Linked DNA regions of Aromatoleum aromaticum EbN1. The main gene of each other region encodes a partner of the protein of the gene in region 2 in a complex. Links are inferred from orthologs where the notes say so. Each region holds a gene or a part of one and is shown on either strand. Other genes may lie near its edges. The genes, in order: uvrA and mfd.

What was found.
Region 1: the proteins of mfd (region 2) and uvrA are in contact, whole or in part, in a crystal structure (PDB 4DFC), measured with the Escherichia coli proteins. The link is inferred for Aromatoleum aromaticum EbN1 from one-to-one orthologs.

The regions. Positions count from the first base shown.
Region 1 is NC_006513.1:2,275,792-2,279,550, forward strand. Bases 1-3,452 are described here. They hold uvrA (excinuclease ABC subunit UvrA), read right to left. Parts: upstream 3,072-3,452; coding sequence 201-3,071; downstream 1-200. Other genes in these bases: galE (UDP-glucose 4-epimerase GalE), read left to right, coding at 1-116; EBN1_RS10865 (MFS transporter), read left to right, coding at 3,211-3,452. Outside these bases: more of EBN1_RS10865, read left to right, coding at 3,453-3,759. UniProt on the Escherichia coli protein: The UvrABC repair system catalyzes the recognition and processing of DNA lesions. UvrA is an ATPase and a DNA-binding protein. A damage recognition complex composed of 2 UvrA and 2 UvrB subunits scans DNA for abnormalities.
Region 2 is NC_006513.1:3,885,267-3,889,628, forward strand. Bases 227-4,281 are described here. They hold mfd (transcription-repair coupling factor), read left to right. Parts: upstream 227-607; coding sequence 608-4,081; downstream 4,082-4,281. Other genes in these bases: amrS (AmmeMemoRadiSam system radical SAM enzyme), read left to right, coding at 227-358; EBN1_RS18575 (hypothetical protein), read right to left, coding at 343-552; EBN1_RS18585 (hypothetical protein), read left to right, coding at 4,266-4,281. In the rest of the region: more of amrS, read left to right, coding at 1-226; more of EBN1_RS18585, read left to right, coding at 4,282-4,362. UniProt on the Escherichia coli protein: Couples transcription and DNA repair by recognizing RNA polymerase (RNAP) stalled at DNA lesions. Mediates ATP-dependent release of RNAP and its truncated transcript from the DNA, and recruitment of nucleotide excision repair machinery to the damaged site.

The DNA.
Region 1 (3,759 bases), 1.6 Mb from region 2 along the record:
CGGATGCCGGCCGGGCGGAAAAGGTGCTGGGCTGGAAGCCGGAACACGACCTCGATGCGATGTGCCGGGATGCCTGGCGCTGGCAGACGGGCAACCCGGAAGGCTATCCGGGCTGACTGCAACGGGGCGAGGGCGAGGCGCAGGGCGGGACCTGGTCGTGATGCAGGACCGGTCGGCTGCGGCGCTCCGCCGCCGCCACGTCACGCACTGGATCGCGCGGCGATCCCCGTCGCCGCCGGGCGGGCCTCGTCCCGTGCCATCGCGTTCTTCAGGTAGAGGCCGGTGTGGCTCGCCGGGTGGGCAGCGACGGCTTCCGGGGGGGCGCTGCAAAGGATTTCGCCGCCGCGCCCGCCCCCTTCCGGACCCAAGTCGATCAGCCAGTCGGCAGTCTTGATGACATCGAGGTTGTGCTCGATGACGACGATGGTGTTGCCGTGATCGCGCAGGCGGTGCAGTACGCCGAGCAGCAGCTCGATGTCGCGAAAGTGCAGGCCGGTCGTCGGCTCGTCGAGGATGTAGAGGGTACGGCCGGTGTCGCGTTTCGACAGCTCGAGCGCGAGCTTGACGCGCTGCGCTTCGCCGCCCGAAAGCGTCGTCGCGCTCTGCCCGAGGCGAATGTAGCCGAGGCCAACGTCCACGAGCGTTTCGAGTTTGCGCGCGACCGCTGGAACGGCGCGGAAGAACTCCAGCGCGTTTTCGACCGTCATGTCGAGCACTTCGAAGACCGTCTTGCCCTTGTAGCGGATTTCCAGCGTCTCACGGTTGTAGCGCTTGCCGTGGCAGACGTCGCACGGCACGTACATGTCGGGCAGGAAGTGCATCTCGACCTTGATCAGCCCGTCGCCCTGGCAGGCTTCGCAGCGCCCGCCCTTGACGTTGAACGAGAAGCGCCCCGGCCCGTAGCCGCGCGCACGCGCTTCGGGCACGCCGGCAAAAAGTTCGCGCACGGGGGTCAGCAGGCCGGTGTACGTCGCCGGATTCGAGCGCGGCGTCCGGCCGATCGGCGACTGGTCGACACTGATGACCTTGTCGAAGAACTCCAGCCCGTCAACTGACGTATAGGGGGCGGGCTCGGCGTTCGATCCGTAAAGATGCTTCGCCGCGATCGCATACAGCGTGTCGTTGATCAGCGTCGATTTGCCCGAGCCTGAAACGCCCGTCACGCACGTGAGCAGGCCGACCGGCAGCTCCAGGACGACATCCTTGAGGTTGTTCCCGCTGCAGCCGCGAAGTCTGAGCATGCGTTCCGGATCGGGTGCAGTGCGCCGCCGCGGGCTCGGGATGGCAAGGCGTCCCGCGAGGTACGCGCCGGTCAGCGACGTCTCGCTGGCGAGGATTTCCGCCGGCGTACCGCGGGCGACGATCTCGCCGCCATGCACGCCGGCGCCCGGGCCCATGTCGACGACGTAGTCGGCCGAGCGGATCGCGTCCTCGTCATGCTCGACGACGATCACCGTGTTGCCGAGGTCGCGAAGCTGGCGCAGCGTGCCGAGCAGCCGGTCATTGTCACGCTGGTGCAGGCCGATCGACGGCTCGTCGAGCACGTACATGACGCCCGTCAGGCCCGAACCGATCTGGCTCGCGAGGCGGATGCGCTGGGCTTCGCCCCCCGACAGCGTATCGGCCGAGCGATCGAGCGACAGGTAGTCGAGCCCGACGTTGATCAGGAAGCTCAGGCGGTCCGAGATTTCCTTGACGATCTTGCCGGCGACGAGCCCGCGGTGGCCGCTCAGCGAAAGCTCGTCGAAAAAGCGTTTGCAGTCGCCGAGCGGCATCCGGCCCACGGCATGGATCGGCTGACCGCCGATCAGCACGTTGCGGGCTTCGGTGCGCAATCGCGTGCCCACGCAGCCGGGGCACGGGTGCGTTGCGCGGTACTTGGCGAGTTCCTCGCGCACTGCTGTCGAATCGGTTTCGCGATAGCGCCGCTCGAGGTTCGGGATGATCCCTTCGAACGGATGTTCCTTGGTGACCGTACGCCTGTTGTCGGAGAGATAGCGGAAGGGGATTTTGCGCCGCCCGGAACCGTGCAGCACGACTTCGCGCACTTCTTCGGGCAGCTCGCTGAACGGTGTATCGACGTCGAAACCGTAATGCGCCGCAAGGCTCGCGAGCATCTGGAAGTAGAACTGGTTGCGCCGGTCCCAGCCGCGGATCGCGCCGGCCGACAGCGACAGATCGGGATGCACGACGACGCGGGCAGGATCGAAGAAATCGACCTGGCCCAGACCGTCGCACTTCGGGCACGCGCCGGTGGGATTGTTGAACGAAAACAGGCGGGGTTCGAGTTCGGCGAGCGCGTAGCTGCAGACCGGGCACGCGAAGCGTGCGGAAAACAGGTGCTCGACGCCGCTGTCGATCTCGACTGCGATCGCGCGACCGTCGGCATGGGTCAGCGCCGTCTCGAAGGATTCGGCGATGCGCCCGCGCTGGTCGCCGCGCACCTTGAGCCGGTCGATGACCACCTCGACCGTGTGCCGCCGGCCTTTCTCGAGCGCGGGCAGGGCGTCGAGTTCGCTGACCGCGCCATCGACGCGCACGCGCACGAAGCCCTGCGCGCGTAGTTCGGCGAACAGGTCGTGCTGCTCGCCCTTGCGGTACGCGACGACCGGCGCGAGGATCATCAGCCGCGTGTCCTGCGGCAGCGCCAGCACGTGATCGACCATCTGCGAGACCGTCTGCGCTTCGAGCGCCTGGTCCGGGTGGTCCGGGCAGTGGGGCGTGCCGGCGCGCGCGTACAGCAGGCGCAGGTAGTCGTGGATCTCGGTGACAGTGCCGACAGTCGAGCGCGGATTGTGGCTGGTCGCTTTCTGCTCGATCGCGATCGCCGGCGAAAGCCCCTCGATCAGGTCGACATCGGGCTTCTCCATCAGCTGCAGGAACTGCCTCGCGTAGGCCGAAAGCGACTCGACGTAGCGGCGCTGGCCTTCGGCGTACAGCGTGTCGAACGCGAGCGAGGACTTGCCCGATCCCGACAGGCCGGTGATCACGGTCAGCCGGTTGCGCGGCAGGTCGAGGCTGATGTTCTTCAGGTTATGGGTGCGGGCGCCGCGGATGCGGATTTCGTCCATGGGGCGGGGGAATTGCCGGAGGGGGAACGCGCCACTATACGAGAGAACACCGGTCGATCCAAACTGGATGACGGCGAATGCTAGAATCGCCGCTTTGATCCGCCACGTCCCCCTAATGTCCCGATTCGAGCACGATTCCATGACCCCCGCGGAGAAGCGGGCCGGCATGAGCCTCGCGGCGATTTTCGCGCTGCGCATGCTCGGCCTGTTCCTGATCCTGCCGGTGTTCGCGGTTCATGCCCACGAGATTCCCGGCGGGGACGACCTGACGCTCGTCGGGCTGGCGATCGGCGCATACGGGCTGACGCAGGCGTTCCTGCAGATCGCCTACGGCGCCGCATCCGACCGTTTCGGCCGCAAGCCGGTGATCGTGTTCGGCCTGCTGCTGTTCGTCATCGGCAGCGCCGTGGCCGCCTTGGCCGACAGCATCTACATCGTGATCGTCGGCCGGGTCCTGCAGGGCGCGGGCGCGATTTCCGCCGCCGTGACCGCGCTCGCCGCGGACCTCACGCGCGACCAGCACCGCACCAAGGTGATGGCGATGATCGGGTCGAGCATCGGCCTGGTGTTCGCGATTTCGATGGTCGCGGCGCCGCTGCTCTACACGATGGTCGGCATGAGCGGGATTTTCTGGCTGACCGCGGTGCTGGCCTTCCTTGCGATCGGCGTCGTCGTCTACGTCGTGCCG
Region 2 (4,362 bases):
GAAGGAACTCGGAACTGAAGTGCCGCTGCATTTCACCGCCTTCCACCCGGATTTCAAGCTCACCGACACGCCGCCGACCCCGCCGGCGACGCTGACACGCGCGCGCCGCATTGCGCGCGCACAGGGCCTGCGGCACGTCTATACCGGCAACGTGCATGACGTCGAGGGCGGCACGACGCGCTGCACCGGATGCGGAAAGGCAGTCATCGAGCGCGACTGGTACGAGATTCTCGGCTATGCGCTCGACGACAGCGGCGCATGCCTGGCGTGCGGAACGCCCCTGGCCGGCCGCTTCGCGCGTTTCGAGCAACCGTTCGGCGCGCGCCGGATTCCGGTCCCGATTCACCGCGTGGCCTGATACCGATGTTGCCGCGATACCTGCACCGTGGCGCGCGACTGGAAACTCGTCGACGGGCCGGCGAAGATTTTACCGAACCGGGCGCGCTCGACCTCTTCGCGCTGCTCGCGGCGCAGTGGCTGCGCGCGAAGTTGCCGCCCGTTGCCGACGGGGTCGAGCGATCCGGCCAGCCGGACAGGCCCGCGCCGTCCCATCCCCTATAATTCCGTCCCCACCCCTCCTTTCCGCGGTCTCGCCGCGCCCGTTCCGATGTCCCGACCGCTCGACCCCCTGCTGCCCCAGCTCACGGCGCTTTCCCTTCCGAAACCCGGCATGCGGCTCGATTTTCCCGCGCTCGCCGGTTCTTCCGACGCGCTGGCGATCGCCCAACTCGCGACGCGCGGCCCGTGCCTGCTGCTGGTGACCGCGAACCCGCTCGACGCCCAGCGCCTGCAGGACGAGATCGCGTGGTTCGCGCCCGCGCTGCGCACGCACCTGCTGCCCGACTGGGAAACGTTGCCCTACGACAGCTTTTCGCCACACCAGGACCTGATCTCGGAACGCCTGTCGACGCTCTACGCGGTGAGCCGCGGCGAGGCCGACGTCGTGCTCGTGCCCGCTTCGACCGCGCTGTACCGCATGGCCCCCCCGGCCTTTCTCGCCGCCTATACCTTCTTCCTGAAGCAGGGCGCAAAGCTCGACGTCGACGGCCTGCGCAACCAGATGGCGATCGCCGGGTACACACACGTGACGCAGGTCGTGAGCCCCGGCGAGTTCTCGGTGCGCGGTGGCCTGATCGACCTGTTCCCGATGGGCGCGGCGCTGCCGTTTCGCATCGATCTCTTCGACGACGAAGTCGAGAGCATCAAGACTTTCGACCCGGACACGCAGCGCACCGTCTACCCGGTGCCCGAGATCCGCATGCTGCCGGCACGCGAGTTCCCGATGGACGACGCCGGGCGCACGCGCTTTCGCAGCCGCTTTCGCGAAACGTTCGAAGGCGATCCGTCGCGAGTGTCGCTGTACAAGGACGTGTCGAACGGCATCGCGCCGGCCGGCATCGAGTACTACCTGCCCCTGTTCTTCGACCAGACGGCGACGCTGTTCGACTACCTGCCGCCCGACACCGCAGTCGTACTGCACCGCGACGTGCCGGCAGCGATCGACGAATTCTGGCGGGACACCCGCTCGCGCCACGATTTCCTCAAAGGCGACCGCAGCCGCCCGGTGCTGCCGCCCGAAGCGTTGTTCCTCGGCCAGGAAAGCTTCTTCGCCGCCCTGAAGGACCGCCCGCGGATCCAGGTTTCAGCCGGCGAAGCCGCGGGCGAGGCGCCGCCGCCCGCCACTCCCCTGCCCGACGTTTCAGTCGAACGCAAGGCGACCGACCCGCTGCATCGCCTGAAGGAGCTCCTCGCGGGCGACTGGGCGCGCAGCGGCGGACGCGTCCTCGTGCTCGCAGACGCCCCCGGGCGGCGCGAGACGATCTCCGAGTTCTTCGGCGAATACGGGCTCAAACCGGCCCCCAGCGCGGACTTCGCCGGCTTCCTCGTATCCGGCGAGCCGCTCGCGCTCGGCGTCGGGCCGCTCGCGAACGGCTTCCTGCTGCCGGGCGCGCAGATCGCGATCGTTACCGAGTCCGAGCTTTATGCGACCACCGCCCGCACCCGCGTGCGACACGACGCGCGCAAGGCCGCGACGATGGAAGGCTGGCTGCGCGACCTGTCCGAACTCAAGCCGGGCGACCCGGTCGTGCACGTGTCGCACGGCATCGGCCGCTACCTCGGCCTGATCCACATGGATCTGGGCGAAGGCCGAGGTTCGCAAATGAGCGAGTTCCTGCATCTCGAATACGCCAACGGCGACAAGCTCTACGTGCCGGTGTCGCAGCTGCACGTCATCACCCGCTACGCCGGCGCCGACCCGGATGCCGTCGACCTGCACCGCCTCGGCTCCGGCCAGTGGGAAAAGGCGAAAAAGAAAGCGGCGCTGCAGGTGCGCGACACCGCCGCCGAGCTCCTCGCGCTGTACGCGCAGCGCGCCGCCCGCCCCGGCCACCGCTTCGACTTCAAGCAGCATGACCTCGACGCCTTCGCCGAAGGCTTTGGTTTCGAGACCACGCCCGACCAGCAGGCGGCGATCGACGCCGTCGTCACGGACATGAAATCCGGCCAGCCGATGGACCGGCTGGTATGCGGCGACGTCGGCTTCGGCAAGACCGAAGTCGCTCTGCGCGCCGCGTTCGTCGCCGTCGCCGACGGCAAGCAGGTCGTCGTGCTGACGCCGACGACGCTGCTCGCCGAACAGCACTACCAGACTTTCTCCGACCGCTTCGCCGACTTTGCGATCCGTATCGCCGAGCTATCGCGCTTCAAGAGCGCGAAGGAGCAGACCGACTCCCTGAAACAGCTCGCCGAAGGCAAGGTCGACATCATCATCGGCACGCACCGCCTGCTGCAGAAGGACGTCAAGTTCAAGCGCCTCGGGCTGGTCATCATCGACGAGGAACACCGTTTCGGCGTGCGCCAGAAAGAAATGCTGAAAACATTGCGCAGCGAGATCGACATCCTGACGCTCACCGCGACGCCGATCCCCCGCACGCTCGGCCTCGCGCTCGAAGGCCTGCGCGAGTTCTCGGTGATCGCCACCGCGCCTTCGAGGCGGCTCGCGATCAAGACGTTCGTCCACCGTCACAGCAAGGGCATCATCCGTGAAGCGGTGCTGCGCGAATTCAAGCGCGGCGGGCAAGTGTATTTCCTGCACAACGAGGTCGACACGATCGACAACGTGCGCGACGAACTCGCCGAACTGCTGCCCGAAGCGCGCATCGTCATCGGCCACGGCCAGCTGCCGGAGCGCGAGCTCGAACGCGTGATGCGCACCTTCACGCAGCAGCGCGCGAACCTGCTGCTATGCACGACGATCATCGAAACCGGCATCGACATCCCGACCGCCAACACGATCATCATCAACCGCGCCGACCGCTTCGGCCTCGCCCAGCTGCACCAGCTGCGCGGGCGCGTCGGTCGGAGCCACCACCAGGCCTACGCCTATCTGCTGACCGACGCCCACGCGAAGCCGAGCGCGCTCGCGCAGAAGCGCCTCGAAGCGATCACGATGATGGAAGACCTCGGCTCCGGCTTCTATCTCGCGATGCACGATCTCGAGATCCGCGGCGCGGGCGAAGTGCTCGGCGAAAACCAGTCCGGCGAAATCCAGCAGGTCGGCTTCAGCCTGTACACCGAGATGCTAAAGCGCGCCGTGCGCGACCTGCAGGCCGGCAAGGAGCCGGACCTGACGCAGCCGCTCGACGTCGTCTCCGAGATCAACCTCCACACGCCGGCACTGCTGCCGAACGACTACTGCCCTGACGTGCAGGAACGCCTGACGCTATACAAGCGCCTCGCGAACTGCGAATCCGACGACGACCTGCGCAATCTTCAGGAAGAACTCATCGACCGCTTCGGCGAGCTGCCGCCGCAGACCCAGGCGCTGATCGAGACCCACCGCCTGCGCCTGCTCGTCAAGCCGTTCGGCGTCGCGAAGCTCGACGCGTCTGAGGCGCAGATCAGCGTCCAGTTCGGCTCCGACGCGCCGATCGACCCGGCAAAAGTCATCTTCCTGATCCAGAAAGACCGCAACACCAAGATGTCCGGCCCGGATCGCCTGATCCGCAAGGCGAGCCTGCCGAATTTGAAGCAGCGCGTGCAGGGGGTGAAGGAATTGCTGGAGGCGGTGAAGGCCTGATCGCAGAACCTGCCCGGTATTCGCGGTTATTCGCCTGCCCTTCTGCCTGATCGAGCGGACTGACGCCCCGCGGGGCGCGGCTCCCCGCGTGAGCACCACCGAGCGGACACCGATCAGCTGCCGACTTGACGCCACCGAGCTTTCCTGAGATTTTCGGCTGTCATCGACGAGTAGGGACGGACGGATGGACATCGACCCATTCATGCAGGGCTACAAGACCGCGTGGGAGCAGCGTGACGAAGCGAAGTTCTGTGCGCTCTTCGCTCCCGACGGCGAATATC